DNA from 3 places in the Streptomyces sp. NPDC059169 genome. Region 3 is predicted to be linked to each of the others. Evidence: riboswitches for the same ligand, from Rfam matches in the RefSeq annotation. Region 3 holds a riboswitch; each other region holds the start of a gene.
What was found. Region 3 has a riboswitch for cyclic di-AMP ahead of ACFXOM_RS27230 (M23 family metallopeptidase). Riboswitches for the same ligand answer to the same signal wherever they lie in the genome.

Region 1 (6,891 bases), on a different contig from region 3:
TACGTCCTGCCGGAGTTCACCGAGCGCACCAGCAAGGGCCTGCGCACCGTCGACCCCTACACGAAGCTGCTCGATGAGCGGATCATCTTCCTCGGCACCCCCGTGGACGACACCTCGGCCACCGACGTCATCGCACAGTTCCTGTACCTCGAGTACGCCGCACCCGACCAGGACATCTCCCTGTACATCAACTCTCCGGGCGGCTCCGTGGACGCCATGTCCGCGATCTACGACACGATGCAGATCGTCACCTGCGACGTGGCGACCGCCTGTCTGGGCCAGGCAGCGTCCACGGCCGCCGTCCTGCTCGCAGCGGGCACGCCCGGCAAGCGGTCAGCCCTGCCCGGTGCGAGGGTCGTCATCCAGCAGCCCTCGCTGTCCGAACCGGTGCAGGGGCAGCCGACCGATCTTGAGCTCCAGGCACAGGAGTTGCTGCGGCAGCGGGAGCAGTTGGCCGCGATGTTCGTGCGCCACACGGGACAGAGCGCCGAAGCCACCGCAGCCGCCATCGAACGGGACACCGTCTTCGACGCCGCCGGCGCCAGGGAGTACGGGATCATCGACCACGTCATCAAGAACCGCACGGCGTCCTTGACTTCCCTCGGTACGCGGTGAACCAGCCGTGCTTCCCCCGGAAATCCCACCGCTCCCCGCACTGACGCGCGCCGAAGGGGAGTTCATCGACAGCTATCTCGAAGTCGTCGACCAACTGGGGCGGATCAACCCGGCCCGCTGCACCCACACCTACGGGGCACTCCGTGCTGCGCAGGCCCTCGTCACACGGGCCGCGGATCTGCGGGCCGCGCTGACGCTCATGCACGCACGGGGCGAGAGCGAAATGCACTCCCCCACATTGACGCGCGCACTCAGGTTGTTGGACGGGGAACGGCGAGCTTCTCGGATCATCGTCCCGCCCGGGGACACGAGTTGAATCCCGACGCCCACGAAGGTCAGGACGCGTACGAGTGGGTGTCGCCCAACCGGCTGGTCGCGATCGCGCCCCTGATACCGGGCGAGTTGCGTGGCACGTTGCTCCATCCGACGTACCGGCCCGTTCCGCCGCAGGTACAGCGCTCGTCGTGCGCCGATTCCGGTTGGGCCGAACGGCCCTGTCCACCCGATCGGCCCCATGGAGAGGAGGCTCACAAAACATCGTTTCCACACGGAAATCCGCGGGCCGGTGCGCCAAGATCCGTGGGGACGACAAGCCCCCGCCACCGCGGCGGGGCGGTCCGGGCGGACGCCGAGTCCTGCCGCCGCACCGGACGCCTGGTCGACATGAGGGCTTCGGCAGGAGTGGAGGACCCAGGCAGTACGGCCCTGGCGCACCAGCGCCGGGCCTTGGGGTGAAGCCGCGTGCGCGGCCGGGCGTCTTCGCCAGCCCGAACCCGACAGGTCATCTTTCACAGGCGGCTGACGAAGGGTTGCGCATGGCTGCGCAGACACATGTCCCGTCTCTCCTGTTGTCCCGGACGAGCGCCGTGTCGGCGCTCACGCTCGCGGCCGTCGGCGGTTCGCTGATCGTGCCGGGCGGCGCGACGGAAGCCGAGGCGGCACCGTCGTACGCGGCGAAGGCACTCAGCGTGGCCGCGTCGAAGAAAGGATCCCCCTACCGCTACGGAGCAGCGGGACCGCACAGGTTCGACTGTTCTGGGTTGATCCTCTACTCGTACAAGAAGGCCGGGAAAAGGCTGCCGCGCACCGCGCAGCAGCAGTACAACCGCACGCGGCACGTCTCCGCCTCCCAACGGCAGCGTGGCGACCTGGTCTTCTTCCACTCCGGCGGGAACGTCTACCACGTCGGGATCTACGCGGGCGGCGGGAGGATCTGGCACTCTCCGAAGACCGGCTCGGTGGTGAAGCTGAGCAAGATCTGGTCGAAGAAGGTGCGGTACGGGCGCGTGCGCTGACCCCGCTCCACCGGAGCCCCCGGTGAGCTGATCGGCTCATCACCCCGCATGTTCCGCGGGGCGCGGGCTACTCGTCCTGTATGCCAGACGACGAGAGAGTCAGCGCCCTGCGGGACGAGACCGAGTCGGAGCGGGCCGACCGCAACTTCGCCGAACTGCTGCAGGAGCTTCGGGTCCTCCAGACCGGCGTCCAAATCCTGTTCGCCTTCCTGCTCACCCTCGCGTTCACGGCGCGGTTCCCGTCGCTCGACTCGTTCCAGCGCGGTACGTACGTGACCACCCTCATGCTGGCCGTGCTGGCAGCGGCACTGTTCACCGCGCCCGCGGCTCTGCACCGCGGTCTGTTCCGCCGCGGGGCGAAGAAGGAGATCGTGATGGTCTCCTCCCGGCTGGCCGCCATCGGCATGGCGGTGCTCGCCCTGGCACTCGGCAGCGCCGTGCTGTTGGTCGTCGACGTCGTGCACGGCACGCCGGAAGGGGTCGTCGCGGCCACCGCGACACTACTGGTGTGCGCTGGCCTGTGGGGCCTGCTCCCGCTGTGGGTGGGCCGGCGCATCAGCGCAGCACGGGAGCAGCCACCAGAGTCGCGCCGAGGGCAGTGAGCACCCCGCCGCTGACGCCCTCCACGGTGCGGGCGGCACGCGGCCGACGCAGCCACCGCCCGAGCCGGTCCACGAGCAGGGCCACGGCCGGGAACCAGACGAGCGCCAGGGCGACGACCACCCCGGCCAGCAGCATCGTGCGCGGAAGGACGGCCGCGCCGTGGGGGACGAACTGGGGCAGCAGGCTGAGGAAGAGCACCGGTGCCTTGGGGTTGAGCACATTGGTGAGGAAGCCCTGGCGCAACGCAGTGGTGCTGCCCGTCGCGGCGGCCGTGTCCGCGGGCACCTCCTGCCCGGGGGAGGCTCTGAGGGCACTGCGCAGTGCCCGGACACCGAGGTAGAGCACGTACGCCCCGCCTGCGAACTGCAGCGTGCGGTAGAGCACGGGCACCGCGAGCAGGAGCGCGGCCAGCCCGGCGACGGCCAGCGCGGTGTGCACGACGAGTCCGCCGACGACGCCCAGTGCACAGGCGACCCCCGTCGAGCGGGAGGCGAGTGCATTGCGGACGACGACGGTGAAGTCGGCGCCCGGCATGGCGACCATTCCTGCGGCAACCCCGGTGAAGGCGATGAGCTGTGCGTCCATGGGTCCCAGACTGGACCCTACGAGACCATAGCGTGTATTGGGAATCTTCTGGATCTGGCTAAAGAGATGCTTAAGGGGTGGCATGTACGACCCGACGCGGCTGGCGGCACTGGTGGCCGTGGCCGAGGCCGGTTCGATCACCAGGGCGGCAGCCCGGCTCGGATACACGGCACCGGCACTCTCCCAGCAACTGGCGAAACTGGAGCGGGAGGCGGGAGTCGCGCTGCTGGTACGCCACCACCGCGGGACACGGCTGACCGCCGCCGGCGAGGTCCTCGTGGGGCACGCCCGCCGGGTGCTGGACGAGTTGGATCGGGCCCGCCTCGAACTGGCGCGGTTGTCCGGGCTCTCCGGCGGTCGGCTCAGGGTGGGCACGTTCACGACGGTGGGCGTGCATCTGCTGCCGCCGGTCCTGAGCGCCTTCCGGCGCGCCCATCCGGACGTGGAGCTGGCGGTCGCCGATTACGAGCCGCCGCACGGGGTGGCGGCCGTCGCCGCCGGCGAGGTGGACCTCGCGCTCACGCACGCGTACGAGCCGGCCGACCCGTATCCGCTGCCCTCCGGGGTGTTCCTGGAATCCCTGCTGGTCGAGGAGCTGGTACTGGTCACGGCTCCGGGGCAGGTACTGGCGAGCGGATCCGGACGGCTCCCCGTGTCCGAACTCGCCGGCCGGCCACTGATCAGCGGCGCGCCGGCGCACCCCGCACGCAAGGGGGTGGAGAGTGCTCTCGTCGAGGCGGGGGCGGTACCCGCCGTGGTGTGCGAGTCGCCCGGATACGCACTGGTGTGCGCCCTGGTGAGCGCGGGCATGGGAGTGGCGGTCGTCCCGGAGATGGTCGCGGAGATGGCGGCGACACCCCTCACCGTCCGGCCGCTGGAGCCCGCTGCCTTCCGCCGCACGATCTCGGTCGCCCACCGCGGCGACGCCTCCGGCACGGCGGCACACGCGTTGCGGGCGCTGCTGCGGACCGGTTTCGCCCGCCCATCCGGGTGAGGCCGGCCCATCACCGCCTGCTGCGCACGGGACCGCTGCGCCAGGGCAGGGCGATCCACACGGTCTTGCCTCCCTCCGGAGTGGGGGTGACGGACAGTCGCCCCCCGTACTCGGCGACGAGCCAGCGGATGATGACCATGCCCCGCCCGTTGTCCTGCTGCACCGCGGCGGGCAGCCGCTGTGGCCAGCGCGGGTGGCTGTCGGTCACGCCGATGCGCAGCTGCTCGTCGCGCTCCAGCCGGACGTCGACCGTGAAGGTCGGCGACTGGCCGAACGTGTGCTGCACGGCATTGGTCGCGAGCTCGGAGACGATGAGCCGGATGGTGTCGGCCGCCTCGGCATCCGCGGGCAATCCCCATTCGGTGAGGACGCTCGCGATGTGCATGCGCGCGGCGGAGACCGAGGCGGGATCGCTCGGCAGGGTGACGGATGCTTCCTGGTGGTCTGCCATGGCGAGCTGTCCCTTTCCCACCGGGGCCGGCGCGGCGCATAGCGGATGGTGTGCCGGAACAGCCTCGGGCGTGCTTCGCGCCAGAGTGCCACTGTTGGTGCCACCGTGGGCGGCGATCCACCTGGATGTGCGGATATCTGTCGCTCGAAGCGGTGAACTCTGCGACGTCAGACCGTATTTGGGCCGACATCCGGGCACACCGGGCACACCGGACGGGTATGCGGGCCGGGCCGTCCGACGGTCTCCAACTCCTCTACGAGCAGCCGCCGGTGGGCCCGTCGCCGTCGGCTCCCTCCCGTCAGAGGAGAGGCTCAGGCCGCCGGCGCCGTCGCGAGGATCGTGGCGACCGCCCTGTCGATCTGCCGGCCGGTCAGGTCCGCCCGCGCGGTGAGCCTGATGCGGGAGATGCCGTCCGGTACGGACGGCGGCCTGAAACAGCCGACGGCCAGACCCGCGGCCCGGCAGTCCGCCGCCCAGCGCACCGCGGAGTCCGGCGACGGCGCGGTCACGGAGACCACGGCCGCATCGGGACGCACCGCGCCGAGTCCCGCAGACGTCAGACGCTCGTACAGCGTCCTGGCGACGGTACGGGCGCGGTCGGCGAGATCGGGCTCGCGGCGCAGCAGACGCAGGCCCGCAAGTGCCGCGCCCACCGCGGCCGGGGCGAGCCCGGTGTCGAAGATGAAGGTGCGGGCCGCGTTGACCAGGTGGTCGATGACCGGTGCGGGGCCGAGGACGGCACCTCCCTGGCTGCCCAGGGACTTGGAGAGGGTGAGAGTGGCGACGACTCCGGTGGCACCCGCCAGCCCGGCCGCGTGCAGGGCACCCCGGCCCCCCTCGCCGAGCACGCCGAGACCGTGGGCGTCGTCGGCGATCAGCGCCGCGCCGTGGCCCCCGCACACCCGGGCGAACTCGGCGAGCGGGGCGGCGTCCCCGTCCACCGAGAAGACCGAGTCGGTGACGAACAACGCGCGCCGCCCCGGGTGCGCTTCGAGCGTCTTGCGCACGGCCTCCGGATCGGCGTGCGGAACGACGGCCGTCTCGGCCCGCGAAAGCCGGCAGCCGTCGATGATCGAGGCGTGATTGGCGGCGTCCGACACGATGAGGGAGCCGTGCGAACTGAGCGCCGTGAGCGCCGCGAGGTTCGCCGCGTACCCGGAGGCGAACACGAGTGCGGCTTCGAATCCGCAGAACTCGGCGAGTTCACGCTCCAGTTCCGCGTGCAGCTCGGTGCTGCCGGTGACCAGTCGGGAACCCGTGGCACCCGCCCCCCAGCGCCGGGCCGCCCCCGCCGCGGCCTCGGTGATCTCCGGTCGCCGGGTGAGACCCAGGTAGTCGTTGCTCGCGAGGTCGAGCACGGTCGCGTCGAAGGCGCGGGGCCGCAGCGCGCGGACGAGCCCGGCTTCCTCGCGCAGCCGCGCCGCGTCGGTGGTCCAGTGGAACGGATCCTGGGACATGAGCTCCGGTCCTTTTGTAGGCAGCGCACAGACCCTATCCGGGCGGTGCCGAGGTCAGGGTGTGGCGATACACACACCTCATTCGGCGTCTGTTGTTGAGTTCCTCCTTGGCCGAGGGGTGTTCGGTAGTCCAGGATCTGCATCATGGACCTCCTGAACACGCTGGTGGACAAGGGGCTGCGGCGTGAGCTGCCGACCCGCGAAGAAGCGCTCGCCGTGCTGGCGACCTCCGACGACGACCTGCTCGATGTGGTGGCGGCGGCCGGAAAGGTGCGCCGCACGTGGTTCGGGCGGCGGGTGAAACTGAACTACCTGGTCAACCTCAAGTCAGGCCTGTGCCCGGAGGACTGCTCGTACTGCTCCCAGCGTCTCGGCTCGAAGGCCGAGATCCTCAAGTACACCTGGTTGAAGCCGGACGAGGCGTCGAAGGCTGCCGCCGCCGGCGTCGCCGGCGGGGCGAAGCGGGTGTGCCTCGTCGCCAGCGGCCGGGGCCCGACGGACCGTGACGTCGACCGCGTCTCGCAGACCATCGAGGCCATCAAGGAGCAGAACGACGGCGTCGAGGTGTGCGCCTGCCTCGGGTTGCTGTCCGACGGCCAGGCGGAGCGGTTGCGGGCCGCGGGCGCCGACGCGTACAACCACAACCTCAACACGTCCGAGGGGACGTACGGGGACATCACGACCACCCACACCTACGCCGATCGGGTGGACACCGTGCAGAAGGCGCACGCCGCCGGCCTGTCGGCCTGCTCCGGCCTGATCGCGGGCATGGGCGAGACCGACGAGGACCTGGTCGACGTGGTGTTCGCACTGCGCGAGCTGGATCCCGACTCGGTGCCGGTGAACTTCCTGATCCCTTTCGAGGGCACGCCCCTCGCCAAGGAGTGGCAC
Region 2 (6,891 bases), on a different contig from region 3:
CGGGCGGCTCCGGGCTGGGCTCTTCGCCGTGCACCCGCGCCGCGGGATGGAGGCCCGGGCCCGGGTCGACGGGCCGGAAGCCGTTGCCCCGGCCCCGCCGCAGGAGCCTGTGCGGGACTGTTCCGGGGCTACGCGATCCGCGTCGCCCCGGCGTACGGCATGTCGTCGATGGACGCGATCCGGACCGGCGCCCCGGGACGGGGGGCGTGGATCATCCTGCCGCCGCCGATGTAGAGGCCCACGTGGGAGATGCCGGAGTAGAAGAAGACCAGGTCTCCCGGGGCGAGCTGGGACCGGGAAACGCTCCGTCCCGCGTTGATCTGGGTGTACGTCGTCCGTGGGAGGGAGACGCCCGCCGAGCGCCAGGCGGCCTGCGTCAGCCCGGAGCAGTCGTACGCCGAAGGGCCTGTCGCGCCCCACACGTACGGCTTCCCGAGCGCTGCGTAGGCGTAGTCGACGGCCTGTGACGCACGGGAGTTGGGCGCGGGGACGCGCGGTGCGGATGTGTCGGGGCGGGTGGTGTCGCGGTCCGCGCGGGCCACCGCCGCACCGTCGCCGGCCCGGTAGGCCGCCCGCTGCTCGGAGGTGAGCCGGGCCAGCAGGGACTGGGCTGCCGCGAGCTTCTTCCGGATCACCGTGCGATGGCGGTCCAGCTCAGCCTGCTGCTCCGCGAGTTCGGCCAGCAGCTCGGACGCCTCCGCGCGCACTTGGGCGATCTCCCGGAGCTGGTGTCGGATCCTGCTGATCGTCGTCGTCTGCCGCGCCCCGACGCGTTCGGCCAGCTCCGCCCCCGCCAGATAGCCGGCGGGGTCGGAGACGAGCGCGAGCTGGACGGCCGGGTCGATGCCTCCCGCACGGTACTGCGCGGTGGCGAAGGAGCCCAGGTCGTTCCGGGAGGCATTGAGTCGTTCCGTGCGCCGGGCCGCCTCGTCCCGTAGCTCGTCCACCGTGGTCCGCGCCGCGTCCGCCTTCTCCTTCGCACCGTTGTACTGCTCCGTCGACCGCTCCGCCTCTTCGTAGAGCCTGTCGGCCTTGGCGCGCACCTCGTCCGCAGTGAGGTGGGGTTCTGCCTGCGCGGACCCTTCGAAGGCGGTGGCGGTCGCGGCTCCGGCGAGTGCGAGGGCCGAGAAGCGGGTGGCGGGTCCGGCGAGCTTTCGCTGCCTGGGCTTGCGGTGCGCTGCCACGGGTGGTGCCAGTCCTTCCGGATCGGGGCCGCCGGTGCGGGTTCCGGCGGCGGACCGCACAGGGGCGACGGTCCGCCGCCGGGTCTTTCGGCGGGGGCTGCCGACTGCCGCCCCGGTGCGCGGAGCGGTGGTGGGAGTCGGCCACCTGGGGCTGGACGCTAGACCGCGGGATGAGGGAAGAGAGAGGGCATGTCTGTTATTGGCAACAGACGGACCGCACGGGTCGCTTTCCGACCATACGGATAGGCTCCCTTGCCATGGACGTACTCATCAATGTCTTCGTCGCTCTCCACATCATCGGTATTGCCGCACTGCTCGGTGGTTTCCTGACCCAGATGAAGGCGATGGGTGAGGGACGGGCGCGCTTCACGCCCGCGATGCTGCACGGCGCGCTGACCATGCTGGTGACGGGCGTGGTGCTGGTGGGGCTCAACCAGGCGGACGACCAGCCGGTGAACAACCTCAAGGTGGGCATCAAGCTGGTGATCCTGGTGGTGATCCTGGGCCTGGTGTACGTGAAGCGCGACGAGGAGACGGTGGACAAGGCACTGTTCGCCACGGTGGGCGGCCTGACCGTGGCGAACATCTTCATCGCCACGCTCTGGACCTGACCCGATCGCCGGACCACCCGTCCCGCCCCGACCGGACCACTCGTCCCGCCCCGACCACTCGTCCCGACCCGTGAGGCCGAGCCGACCTTGATCGGCCCGGCCGTCCGGCCCGCTCTCGTCGAGGAGGCGCCGGAGGGGAGGCCCGGGAGAGTGAAGAGTGGCCCCCCGGGAACCGATCTGACGATCAGGCCGGCCGGACGCTCCCGTAGATCGGCATGTAGTAGATGGACTCCTCGCGCACGGAGGTGCCGGGCTTCGGTGCGTGGATCATCTTGCCGTCGCCGATGTAGATGCCGACGTGGCTGATGTCGTTGTAGAAGAAGACGAGGTCGCCGGGGAGGAGCTGCTCCGTCGCGACCCGCTGCCCCACCTTCACCTGGTCCCAGGTGGTGCGGGGCAGATCGACGCCGGCGGCCCGCCATGCGGCCTGGGTGAGCCCGGAGCAGTCGTAGGAACTGGGCCCCGTCGCACCCCAGACGTACGGCTTGCCGATCTGCGCCCGGGCGAAGGACAGCACCTTTTCAGCCTTCGCGGCGTACGTACCGGTGGTGGCGTCCGTGCCCGTTGTGGCGCCCTGGCTCTGCTCCTGTTGCTGCTCCTGCTCCTGCTGCTGGCGCTGCTGCTCGGCTTCCGCCCTGGCCCTCGCCTCTGCCTTGCGGCGGGCTTCCTCCGCGCGTTCCTGCTCCAACTCGTCCAGCCGGGCTCGCTCCTCGGCCGTCAGCCGCGACAGCAGCTCCCGCGCTTCGGCGAGCTTCTTCTGGACGGTCTGCTTGCTGGTGCGCAGCGACTCCTGCGAGGCCGTCAGCGACTCCAGGCTCTTGGTGGCCCGCGCACGCTCCTTCGCCGCCGCGGCTTGCTCCGTCTCGAAGTCCGTGATCGCGCTGCGCTGCCGGTCGGTCATCCGGTCCATCAGTTGCGTCTGGTCGACGTAGTCCTGCGGACTGTCGGCGAAGAGCAACGCGGCGGTCGGGGTGACCCCACCGGTGCGGTACTGGGCGGCGGCGAACGTACCGAGGGCGCGCCGGGTCTCGTTGAGGGCGTCCGCGCGCTCGGCGGCGTCGTCCATGATCCGGTCCACCGCGCGGCGCTGCTTCGTGGTGGCTTCCTGCGCCCGGTTGTACTCCTGGGTGGCGGAGCCCGCCTGCCGGTAGAGGGCGTCGACCTTCTGCTGGACCTCTTCGAGGCTCGGCTTGGGTTCGGCGGTTGCGTTCTGGGTCGACAGTAGCGAGACACCCGCTATGGCGGCCGTCGTGAACCCGACTGTGGGGGCGTTCGTACGCGGTCGACTGCGCTCCTTGCGATGCGACGCCAAGGTCGGCATCTCCTTCCGTGGACCGCCTACCGGGTTAGCTGTCGGGTTCGGACGGATCGGAAGGCTGTCCTACGGGCCGAGCGAAATATGGCCCGATTCACCCCAGTTGCGTATGCATGTTGGGTCCCCGGTTCCGAACTCCCGTCAGGGAGGTCGAATTCGGCGCAGGCTGCCCGGTTGGCGTGGGTCGCCGATGGTGAACGGATCGCCTGGGCGAGCACGCTAGCCAAAGTGTGGTGCTGCTGTGAAGGTGGATGTTCGATTTGCCCGATACATTTCCGTGACCTCGGCGTGTTGTGGCCGAGACATGACGCTGGGTAGTCGGCCTGATGTGTGCGCTCCCTGCGTCCGGTGTGGGGAAGGCGGCGGCGGGTTGTCGGCGGGGCGGCCTAGACTCGTACTGCGATGAGCAGCCTCTTTGACGACAGCTTCCTGGCGGATCTCCAGCGCACCTCGGCGTCGGAGGAGTCCCCCCCGCCCGAGGACGACGAGCATGGTGAGCACCCCCACGAGGAGGTCCCGCACGACCTCTTCGAGGGGGCGTTCGACGCGCCTCCCAGCGGGGACGCCCACTACCGCAACGGTGCGCCGCGCCCGGTCGTGGACCCGGCCGCGCTGCTCGAGGGGCTGAACGAGCAGCAGCGCGCCGCCGTCGTGCACACCGGGTCACCCCTGCTCATCGTTGCCGGTGCCGGCTCCGGCAAGACCCGCGTGCTCACCCACCGGATCGCCCATCTGCTGGCGACCCGCCACGTGCATCCCGGTCAGATACTGGCCATCACGTTCACCAACAAGGCCGCCGGCGAGATGAAGGAGCGCGTCGAGCAGCTCGTCGGCCCGCGCGCCAACGCCATGTGGGTGTCCACGTTCCACAGCGCGTGCGTCCGTATCCTGCGCCGTGAGTCGAAGAAGCTCGGCTTCACCTCGTCGTTCTCGATCTACGATGCGGCCGACTCCAAGCGCCTGATGTCGCTGGTCTGCCGAGACCTGGACCTCGACCCGAAGAAGTTCCCGCCGAAGTCCTTCAGCGCCAAGGTCTCGAACCTGAAGAACGAGCTGGTCGACGAGGAGACGTTCGCCGACGGCGCGGCCGACGGATTCGAGAAGACGCTCGCCGAGGCGTACCGGATGTACCAGGCCCGGCTGCGCGAGGCCAACGCGCTGGACTTCGACGACATCATCATGACGACCGTCCATCTGCTCCAGGCGTTCCCCGACGTCGCCGAGCACTACCGCCGGCGCTTCCGCCACGTACTGGTCGACGAGTACCAGGACACCAACCACGCGCAGTACACGCTGGTGCGCGAGCTCGTTGGCACCGGGTACGAGGACCTCGAGCCCGCCGAGCTGTGCGTCGTCGGCGACGCCGACCAGTCGATCTACGCCTTCCGCGGCGCCACGATCCGCAACATCCTCCAGTTCGAGGAGGACTACCCGGACGCGACCACGATCCTGCTCGAGCAGAACTACCGCTCCACGCAGACGATCCTCTCCGCCGCCAACGCCGTCATCGAGCGCAACGAGAGCCGCCGCCCCAAGAACCTGTGGACGAACGCGGGCGCCGGAGCGCAGATCACCGGTTACGTCGCGGACACCGAGCACGACGAGGCGCAGTTCGTCGCCGACGAGATCGACCGGCTGACGGACGCGGGTGAGGCAAAGGCGGGCGACGTCGCCGTCTTCTACCGGACCAACGCACAGTCACGCGTCTTCGAAGAGATCTTCATCCGCGTCGGGCTGCCGTACAAGGTCGTCGGCGGAGTGCGCTTCTACGAGCGCAAGGAGGTCCGGGACGTCCTCGCCTACCTGCGGGTCCTCGCCAACCCCGAGGACAACGTCCCGCTGCGCCGCATCCTCAACGTCCCCAAGCGCGGCATCGGCGAGCGCGCCGAAGCGATGATCGACGCGCTGGCGCTGCGCGAGAAGATCACCTTCCCGCAGGCGCTGCGCCGCGTCGACGAGGCCTATGGGATGGCGGCCCGTTCGGCCAACGCCGTGAAGCGCTTCAACACGTTGATGGAGGAGTTGCGCACCGTCGTCGACTCGGGCGCAGGACCGGCCGTCGTGCTGGAGGCAGTGCTGGAGCGGACCGGGTACCTGGCCGAGCTCCAGGCCTCGACCGACCCGCAGGACGAGACGCGCATCGAGAACCTGCAGGAACTCGCCGCCGTGGCACTGGAGTTCGAGCAGGAGCGCGGAGCCGAGGAGGGCTCCGGCACGCTCGCCGAGTTCCTGGAGCAGGTCGCGCTCGTCGCGGATTCCGACCAGATCCCCGACGAGGACGAGGAGGGCAGCGGAGTCATCACGCTCATGACGCTGCACACGGCGAAGGGCCTGGAGTTCCCGGTGGTGTTCCTCACCGGCATGGAGGACGGCGTCTTCCCGCACATGCGCGCACTCGGCCAGACCAAGGAACTGGAGGAGGAGCGGCGCCTGGCGTACGTGGGGATCACTCGCGCCCGCGAGCGGCTCTACGTGACGCGGTCGTCGATGCGCAGCGCCTGGGGGCAGCCGGCGTACAACCCCGCGTCCCGATTCCTCGAAGAGATCCCGGACGTGCACGTGCAGTGGAAGCGCACCGGTCCCATGGCGGCCCCCGCCGGCCCGACGTCCGGGATCACCTCCTCGCTCTCGTCCTCCCGGGCGCGCTCCGGCCCTTCGGGCTTCGCCACCAGGCGGACGACGGACAAGCCGGTGATCGCGCTGGCGGTCGGCGACCGGGTCACGCACGACCAGTTCGGGCTGGGTACCGTCATGGCGGTCACCGGCTCGGGATCGGACGCCCAGGCCACGATCGACTTCGGGGACGCCAAGCCGAAACGGCTGCTGCTGCGGTACGCCCCGGTCGAGAAGCTCTGACGAGAGTCGCTTCGCGGCGCGGTCCGTGGTCGTGCCGGCCTGCGGACGCGCCGGCCTGCGGACGCGCCGGCCCGCGGGGCGTGACGGTCCTGACGGGCGCCGGGCCCCGACGGAAGGATGCCCCGTTGCCGACGTGCGGTGGCCCTGGGGGACGTCCGGGAACGGGGCGCATGGTCTCAGGGAGAAACGGCGGGCGGGACGCGTATGACCCGGCCGCGCCGGACGCGAGGGTGCGGGTGCGCCACAGAGGACGCGGACTGCCACCGGGACGGGCGGGACGAGTGTGCCCCGGGCCTCTGCCGCCGGTCGGGCCGGCCGACGGTCCTCGTCGTGGTCGTGGGACCGGCGTCGGTCAGGTCGGGCTGAGCCCGTGGCTGCGCAGCCAGGGCAGCGGGTCCACGGCGGAACCGCCGCCGGGTCGCACTTCGAAGTGCAGGTGCGGGCCCGTGGAATTGCCCGAGTTGCCGGAGAAGGCGATCGTTTCGCCGGCCTTGACCTTGCCGGAGCGGATCTTGGTGCTGCTGAGGTGGCAGTACCAGGTCTCCGTACCGTCCTCGGCGGTCACGATGGCCATGTTGCCGTACGCGCTGTTCCACTGGGTGCGCACGGTGCCGTCGGTCGCGGCCATCACAGGGGTCCCATAGGAGACAGGGAAGTCGATGCCGGTGTGCATGGACATCCAGTTGACGCCGGCCTGGCCGTAGTAGGCGCTGAGTCCGTGCTGGCTCACCGGGAGCGCGAACTTGGGGCGCAGGGCCTCGCGGCGTGCGGCTTCCGCCTCGCGCTTCTTCCGTTCCGCCTCCTGGCGGGCTTTGAGGTCGATGCGTTCCTGCGTGCGGCTGGCGCGGTCGCCGAAGTCGCGGGCGTCGGCGCTGAGTGCGGCGAGCTGGGTGTCGAGCTTGTTGTTCGCGACTGCCGGCTTCAC
Region 3 (6,891 bases):
GTCGCGGGCCGCTACGGGTGGGCGGCCGCCTGGGCGGACCGTTGCGCGGTAGTGACGGTTCGAGGATCGCTCCGGCGATCACGATCGCCGAAGATCGACGTGTCGCCGCCCGCCGAAGAGGGGGGAGTGACGGGGCGCCGAGCCCCGATCACAATCGGACGCCCGGCGGCGATTCCTCGCGTACCTACGCGTTGCGCTACCGCACCTCCTTGGCACCACCCCTTCATGGACGACGCCGCGTGGGGTCTGCCCGCGATGGGCCGCGGCTTCGGCAACGGCGCCACGCACCGGTACGGGCTGCGCCTGACGGTGCTGGACCTGAACGTCATCGGCAAGCGCACCACCGTGGGCCTCCGCTCTTCCACGCACGTGGTCGCCGGGAACACCTACCCGGGCCGGGGCCGGCGCCGTGCTCGCGCTGGAGGTGGCGCAGGGCGGTGCCGAGCCCGCGGCCGACCGGCCGCCGCAGGCCAAGCCCGCCGTCCCGGCTGCCGTCCCGTTCTCGACCCCCTCCCAGGGCTCCACCACCACGGCGAAGGCCTCCCCCTTCACGTCCGGCACGTCCACGACGACTGGTGACGCGGGCACGACGACCGGTGCGCCCGCCCGCACCGGCTCCTCCGCCGGGCGCTGGTATGCGGCCGGTGCCGCGGCGCTCCTGCTCGCCGTCGGCGGTGCGCTCACCGCCGCGCATTTCCGTCGCCGCTGAGTTCCTCCCGGGACTTTCGCGGGACCCGGGCGGGAAAATGGAAAGGATCATGCTCCGCATGGCGTAAGGTGGTGTTCACCGACGCGGGGTGGAGCAGCTCGGTAGCTCGCTGGGCTCATAACCCAGAGGTCGCAGGTTCAAATCCTGTCCCCGCTACTGATGGCCGAGGGCCCGGGACCACATGGTTCCGGGCCCTCGGTGTCTTCCGTCGGAGTCGTGAGCCGGGCCGACCTCCGCGCGTCGCCTTAGGCTGGACGGACGAGCGGCGGTCACCAGGGCTTACCGGCCCGGAGCGACGTCCCGCCGAACCTCGGGTCGGGGCCGCACCCCGCCGAGTAACCCGGCTGCCGCGGTGCGGGGTGGGCCCTAGTCCGGTTGGCCGACGGTGGGTCGCCGAGCGACGCGGATCCGGCCAGCCTGAGGTGGGTGCGGTACCGTCCGCAGCCGTGTGAGGAGCCGGCAGGAGACCACTGGTGTGGCAGCGAGCAGACGATGACGGGCGGCGGCGGGACGGTGGCCGCAACATCGTCCGGGTGCTCCCGGCGTTGCTGATCGTGGGCGGCGTGCTCTTCGACCTGGCCACCCCCGAGTCGTTCACCGCCTCACCGCTCTTCTCCGCGGCTCCGCTGGTCGCCGCTCCCTTCTTCTCGCCGCTGTTCACCCTGTTGACGGGCCTGGCCGCCGTGCTGGCGGTGGCCGGGCTGCACGTCTACAACAGCACGACCACCGAGATCCCGGCCCTCACGGAGCAACTGACCGTGATCACGGTCTCGGTGCTGGCCCTGTTCATCAACCGCGTGGTGTTCCGCAGCGGCCGTCAGCTCGCTTCGGCGCGCGTGGTCGCGGAGGCCGCGCAGCGGGCGGTGCTCCCCATTCCCGCGGAACGGATCGGTGGTTTGCACGTCGCGGCGCGGTACGAAGCCGCCCAGGCGGACGCGTTCATCGGCGGTGACCTGTTCGCTGTGGAGGACACTCCGAGAGGGGTGCGGCTGATCGTCGGCGACGTACGCGGGAAGGGCCTGGACGCCGTCGAGACGGTGGCCGTAGTCCTCGGTGCGTTCCGTGAGGCGGCCGAGCAGGAGTCCTCGCTGGAGGCGGTTGCCCAGCGGTTGGAACGCGCGCTCGCGCGGGAGGGCGCCCGCCGCTCAGGTCTGGATGCGGTGGAGGGCTTCACCACGGCCGTGCTCGCCGAGATCCCGCGCGGGGACGGCCGTGTGAGGATCGTCAACCGGGGGCACCCACCTCCGTTGATCTTGAAGGCCGACGGTGGCCTCGACCGGCTGGAACCGCCCGACCACTCGCTACCGCTGGGGATGGGCGACCTGGCGTCATGGCCGGAGCGGGCGTACGAGGCGCCGTACCCCGCGGGTGCCACACTCCTGTTCTACACGGACGGACTGTCGGAGGCGCGTGACGCCCACGGCGTCTTCTACGATCCGCGTGCACGGCTGGGCGGGCGGATCTTTCCCGGCCCTGAGGAACTGCTGGACGCCGTCGTGGCCGACGTGCGGAGGCACACGGGTGGCCGATCGACAGACGACATGGCGCTCCTGGCGATCAGCCGGCCGGGGGAACGGCAGCCGGAGCGCCGCAGGACGATGCCGGTCGTGCCGTGAACTGCTCGCTCCTGAACCGGCAGGGCGGCCTCCCGGTGGGTCCCGGCCGTTCCGTCACGCGGTCATCCGTCGATCACCGGTCCATGACCCCCACCTGAACGGTCTGCACGGCCCGGATGGATCGGCTCGTCCCCTCGAACCAGGCAACGACGACGGACGGTAATCGGAGCGTCTCCCTCCGAATAACATTTGACGAACAGTCAGATTCGCCCTTCATGCTGAGGGGCTGTCAACTTGCCCGTTTCACTTGTCTTGTGCCTGGTAAGTCCCGGTGGATAGCCCTAACGATCAAGGGGAAGCGCTTGGAATCCGCCCCTCGTGTCTATTAACGTTCGATAACGCAGCGCGGTTGTCCCGGCCGTCGTAAGAGACGGCGCCGCGTGCGCACGCCGAATCCTGCAAGGGGACCGGGGAACCATCAATTGGGGTGAATCGGGTGCTCCGGTGCCTGTAGGAGACCTTCCTGCTCCGAACCCGTCAGCTAACCCGGTAGGCGAGAAGGAAGGAAAGGAGAGCGCCTCCGTGGCGTCCAACGAGCCTGCCCTCCAGGAGCCCCCCGCCCGCGAATGGGAGGAGTGGAATCCGACTGAGGAATCGATCCGCCCGGTGCGTGGCAGGCACCGCGTCGTCAAGCAGCGGAACGGACTGGCCCGGAGCTCCACCGTCCTCGGGGTCGGCGTCATCGCCGCCGTCGGCGCAGGAGGCATGGCCACCGCGCAGAACAAGCCACCGGTCTCCATCTCCCTTCCCGACGCCATCGCGGACCACCTCCCGGACACGGACTCGCTCCCGGGCGTGGGCGACCTCCTCTCGGACGACTCCGACGAGCAGCACGACGTCCCGCTCGCGGCGCTCACGGTCTCCGACACGGTCGAGGGCGGCGGACAGGGCACCGGTGACGCGGGCGAGGTACTGCGCGCCCGGATCCTCCAGCAGGCCGAGCAGCAGCAGGCCGTGGCGGAGGCCGAGGCGAAGCTCGCCGCGGAGAAGGCGGCCGCGGAGAAGGCGGCCGCGGAGGCGAAGGCCCAGCAGACGGCGGCCGAGGCCAAGGCCGCCGCAGAGAAGGCCGCTGCGGAGAAGGCCGAGGAAGAGGCGGCCCGCAAGGCGGAGGCCGAGCGGCTCGCCAAGCTCGCCAGCAGCTATTCCCTGCCGACCTCCTCGTACACGCTCACCTCAACCTTCGGGGAAGCCGGCTCCATGTGGTCCTCCGGCTACCACACCGGTCTCGACTTCGCGGCACCCACGGGTACGCCGGTCAAGGCCGTCCACGGAGGCACCGTCAAATCGGCCGGCTGGTCCGGCGCGTACGGCTACCGCATCGTGCTGGAGCTCGAGGACGGCACCGAGGTCTGGTACTGCCACCTGTCGTCGATGACCGTCTCCGCCGGGCAGAAGGTGTCCACGTCGGAGACCATCGGACGGGTCGGCGCCACCGGCAACGTCACCGGCCCGCACCTGCACCTCGAGGTGCACACCCCGGGCGGCGACGGCATCGACCCGATGGCGTGGCTGCGGGACAAGGGCCTGTCCGTCTAGTTCTTTCCGCCCTCCTGCCCCGGCCAGCCCGCCCCGGGACCGTTGCGACAGTGGATCGTGATCGCTGGCTCACCACACCCGTCGGGCGTGGTGAGCCAGCGAACGGCCAGCGGGCCGGCAGCCGTTGTTGCCGAGGGCCGCAAGACCGGCCGTCCGCTACGACACGACGAGCTGGTCGCCGTTCCCGACGAGCGGGTACGACCGGTTGCATCGATCCGTGATCGCTAGCCTCGTCACCATGAAACAACGGCGGCAGAAGAAGCTCTCCCGGCATCTCCTTGCAGCGATACTCACGTCTGACGCCGTGCGGGTGAGGGCGTTGCTGCGGGCCGGTGCGCATCCGGAGCGAGGGGACGGGGACGGCACCACCCCTCTCTACCTGGCTTCGGTGCAGGGGGAAAGCGAGCCGGCACGCTTGCTCCTGGAGGCGGGTGCCTCCCCCGACGCGGAGAGCGGGGGAGCCGGATCGGAAGGTACGCCGCTGTGTGCAGCTGCCTGTTGGGGACACGCCGAAACGGTGCGCGAGCTGGTGAAGCACGGAGCCGATCCGAACCTTCGTGAGGATTGCGGAACGGGTCGGTCCCCCTTGGAATGGGCGTACAACGGTCCCCACCCCGAGACTGTCGCAATCCTCATCGCAGCCGGAGCGAACCCCGTGGACGAACCCTCCGACGCCTCGGCGGCCCGGGCGGTCGACCGTGACGGTTCCCTGCACACCGGTTCCTAGCCCCTCCTGGCTTCCCGTCGCGTGCGGCGCCCGCGGCACGGGCGAGGTGCCGTCCGGGCGGCCTGCCGGTCGGGATCCGCGCCGCTGTCGTCGCGTTCGTCCGTGCGGCCCGGGTGGAAGGGCGCGGCGCGGCGCCCTCGGTGGGCGTCGGAGCTCGGACGGCCGTTCTCAGCCGCGGTACGGGTTGTAGCCGTCGTAGTCCAGGTAGAGCGGCGGCGTCCAGGCCCGGCCGGTGGCGCGGGCCGCGTACGTCAGGGCCGGTCCCGCAACATCCCTGCGTTGCCAGAGGTGGTGGAGCAACTCCTGCTCGCGCGCCGCGAAGTCGGGGCCCGCCGCGCCGCGGTGGGCCCGGTGGCGGAGGAACGCCAGGGAGGTCGCGAAGGCCTCGTACTCCGAGACGGCGCGAGCGGCTGCCGACCCGTGCGTACGTCCCGCCGTGTCGCGCGCGACCGTGCGCGCCCGCATCGACGAGAGCGCGAGCGGCTCGGCGGGAGCGAGCCAGCCGGCCGCGGCGTACGCGGGGAGCTCCGCGGCGACCGTGCGCAGTTCGCGCTGCCGGGTCCACACGGCCAGCCAGGTGAGCAGCCCGAAGGCCGGCACCATGAAGGCCGCGTACACGGCGTAGAAGCCCAGCGGGCCGAACACCGACGAGCCGTTCCACAGCGCGTGCATGCCCATGGCAAGAACGAGGCCGAGCAGCGGCAGTGCGGCCCGACGGACCTTCCTGTGGGGTGCGGTCGCCGCCGCGATGCCGAAGCCGATGCCCGTGAGCACGGTGAACAGCGGGTGGGCGAACGGCGACATCACGATCCGCACGAAGAAGGTCGCGGCCGTGATGGAGGCGAAGCCCGAGGAGTCGTCCATCTGGTCCTCGCCGAAGGCGTTCCCCAGGTACAGGATGTTCTCCGTGAAGGCGAAGCCGGTCGCGGTGAAGCCGGCGACGACGACGCCGTCGACGATCCCGGTGAAGTCCCGTCTGCGGAAGAGGAAGACCAGCAGCACGGACGCGGCTTTGGCACTCTCCTCGACGATCGGCGCGATGACCGTCGCCCCGATCGTGTCCGCGTGCGACGGGTCGGCCGTCGACGTGGCTATCCACTGGGTCGCGAACGAGTTCGCGATGATCGCGACGAGGGCTGCGGCGCACGCGCCCCAGGCGAACGCGAAGAGGAGGTTGCGCCAGGGGCCCGGCTCGACCCGGTCCAGCCAGCGGAACGCGGCCATCAGCAGGGGGACGGGCAGCACGGCGAGGCCGAGCCCGACCAGGAAGCCCTCGGTTCCGGTCTCCTCGCGGACGATCGCGAGGATCACCAGTCCGGACAGGGCCAGCAGGGTGATGACGGCTCCCGCTCGGACCGCCTTGCTGCGCCAGAAGGCGCGGCGAGGTTTGTAGCGCCACTGGGAACGCTCCGGAACGGCGTCGAACAGCGGCTGTTCGTCGCACGCCGGAACCAACGGGAGGGCAGCCGCGTACGGCTGCTGGGACCATTCGGACACCCGACGACCCTAACCAGGGTCACTGACAGCGCGCGACGCCGTTACCGGTCCCTGACCGGTTGCGCGGCGCCGCGCGGACGCCACCGCTACGAGCCCGCCCGGCGGAAGAGCAGGTCGTGCACCGCATGCCCCTTGTCCAGTCCCTGGCCCTCGAACCGGGTGAGCGGGCGGAACGGGGGACGCGGTGCGAAACCCCCGTCGGCCCGGGTGTTCTCGAAGTCGGGATGGGCGGTGAGGACCTCGAGCATCTGATCGGCGTAGGGCTCCCAGTCCGTCGCGCAGTGCAGCACCGCGCCCGGCTTCATCCGGCGGGCGGCGAGCGTGAGGAACTCGGGCTGGATCAGCCGGCGCTTGTGGTGGCGCTTCTTGGGCCAGGGGTCGGGGAAGTACACGCGCAGTCCGTCGAGTGCGTCGGCGGCGAGCATCTCGCGGAGCAGGATGATCGCGTCACCGTTGGCCACACGGACATTGGACAGGCCCATCCGGTCGGCGAGTCCGAGCAGATTGCCCTGGCCGGGCGTGTGCACGTCCACGGCGAGGATGCCGGTGCCGGGGTCGGCGGCGGCCATCTGCGCGGTTGCCTCGCCCATGCCGAACCCGATCTCCAGGACGACCGGCAGGCCATCGAACATCTCTTCGAGATCGAGGCCGCGGAGCCCGTCGACATCCAGCCCCCAGGTGGGCCAGAGTCGCTGGAGCGCGTCCGCCTGCCCCGGCGTCACCCGGCTGCGGCGCGGTTGGAAGCTGCGGATCCGCCGCTCGTGATGCGACCCTGCGGGGTCGGCGGCGGGGCCGCCGGGGAACCG

Region 1: another riboswitch for cyclic di-AMP. It lies ahead of ACFXOM_RS23635 (C40 family peptidase); the one in region 3 lies ahead of ACFXOM_RS27230 (M23 family metallopeptidase).
Region 2: another riboswitch for cyclic di-AMP. It lies ahead of ACFXOM_RS02515 (NlpC/P60 family protein); the one in region 3 lies ahead of ACFXOM_RS27230 (M23 family metallopeptidase).

What each region holds. Positions count from the first base shown of each region.
Region 1 covers NZ_JBHZCF010000013.1:89,451-96,341, reverse strand. Annotated here, with positions in the region: gene ACFXOM_RS23645 (ATP-dependent Clp protease proteolytic subunit) at 1-615, shown strand, start outside; gene ACFXOM_RS23640 (hypothetical protein) at 623-931, shown strand; cyclic di-AMP (ydaO/yuaA leader) riboswitch at 1,257-1,427, shown strand; gene ACFXOM_RS23635 (C40 family peptidase) at 1,431-1,910, shown strand; gene ACFXOM_RS23630 (DUF6328 family protein) at 1,991-2,512, shown strand; gene ACFXOM_RS23625 (LysE family translocator) at 2,466-3,098, opposite strand; gene ACFXOM_RS23620 (LysR family transcriptional regulator) at 3,181-4,092, shown strand; gene ACFXOM_RS23615 (ATP-binding protein) at 4,103-4,543, opposite strand; gene ACFXOM_RS23610 (8-amino-7-oxononanoate synthase) at 4,855-6,000, opposite strand; gene bioB (biotin synthase BioB) at 6,145-6,891, shown strand, end outside.
Region 2 covers NZ_JBHZCF010000001.1:564,634-571,524, reverse strand. Annotated here, with positions in the region: gene ACFXOM_RS02525 (NlpC/P60 family protein) at 129-1,184, opposite strand; gene ACFXOM_RS02520 (hypothetical protein) at 1,442-1,795, shown strand; gene ACFXOM_RS02515 (NlpC/P60 family protein) at 1,980-3,116, opposite strand; cyclic di-AMP (ydaO/yuaA leader) riboswitch at 3,115-3,282, opposite strand; gene pcrA (DNA helicase PcrA) at 3,513-5,966, shown strand; gene ACFXOM_RS02505 (M23 family metallopeptidase) at 6,319-6,891, opposite strand, start outside.
Region 3 covers NZ_JBHZCF010000016.1:185,923-192,813, forward strand. Annotated here, with positions in the region: gene ACFXOM_RS27215 (hypothetical protein) at 410-709, shown strand; tRNA gene ACFXOM_RS27220 (tRNA-Met) at 792-865, shown strand; gene ACFXOM_RS27225 (PP2C family protein-serine/threonine phosphatase) at 1,183-2,325, shown strand; cyclic di-AMP (ydaO/yuaA leader) riboswitch at 2,703-2,836, shown strand; gene ACFXOM_RS27230 (M23 family metallopeptidase) at 2,848-3,861, shown strand; gene ACFXOM_RS27235 (ankyrin repeat domain-containing protein) at 4,100-4,588, shown strand; gene ACFXOM_RS27240 (PrsW family intramembrane metalloprotease) at 4,757-6,085, opposite strand; gene trmB (tRNA (guanosine(46)-N7)-methyltransferase TrmB) at 6,172-6,891, opposite strand, start outside.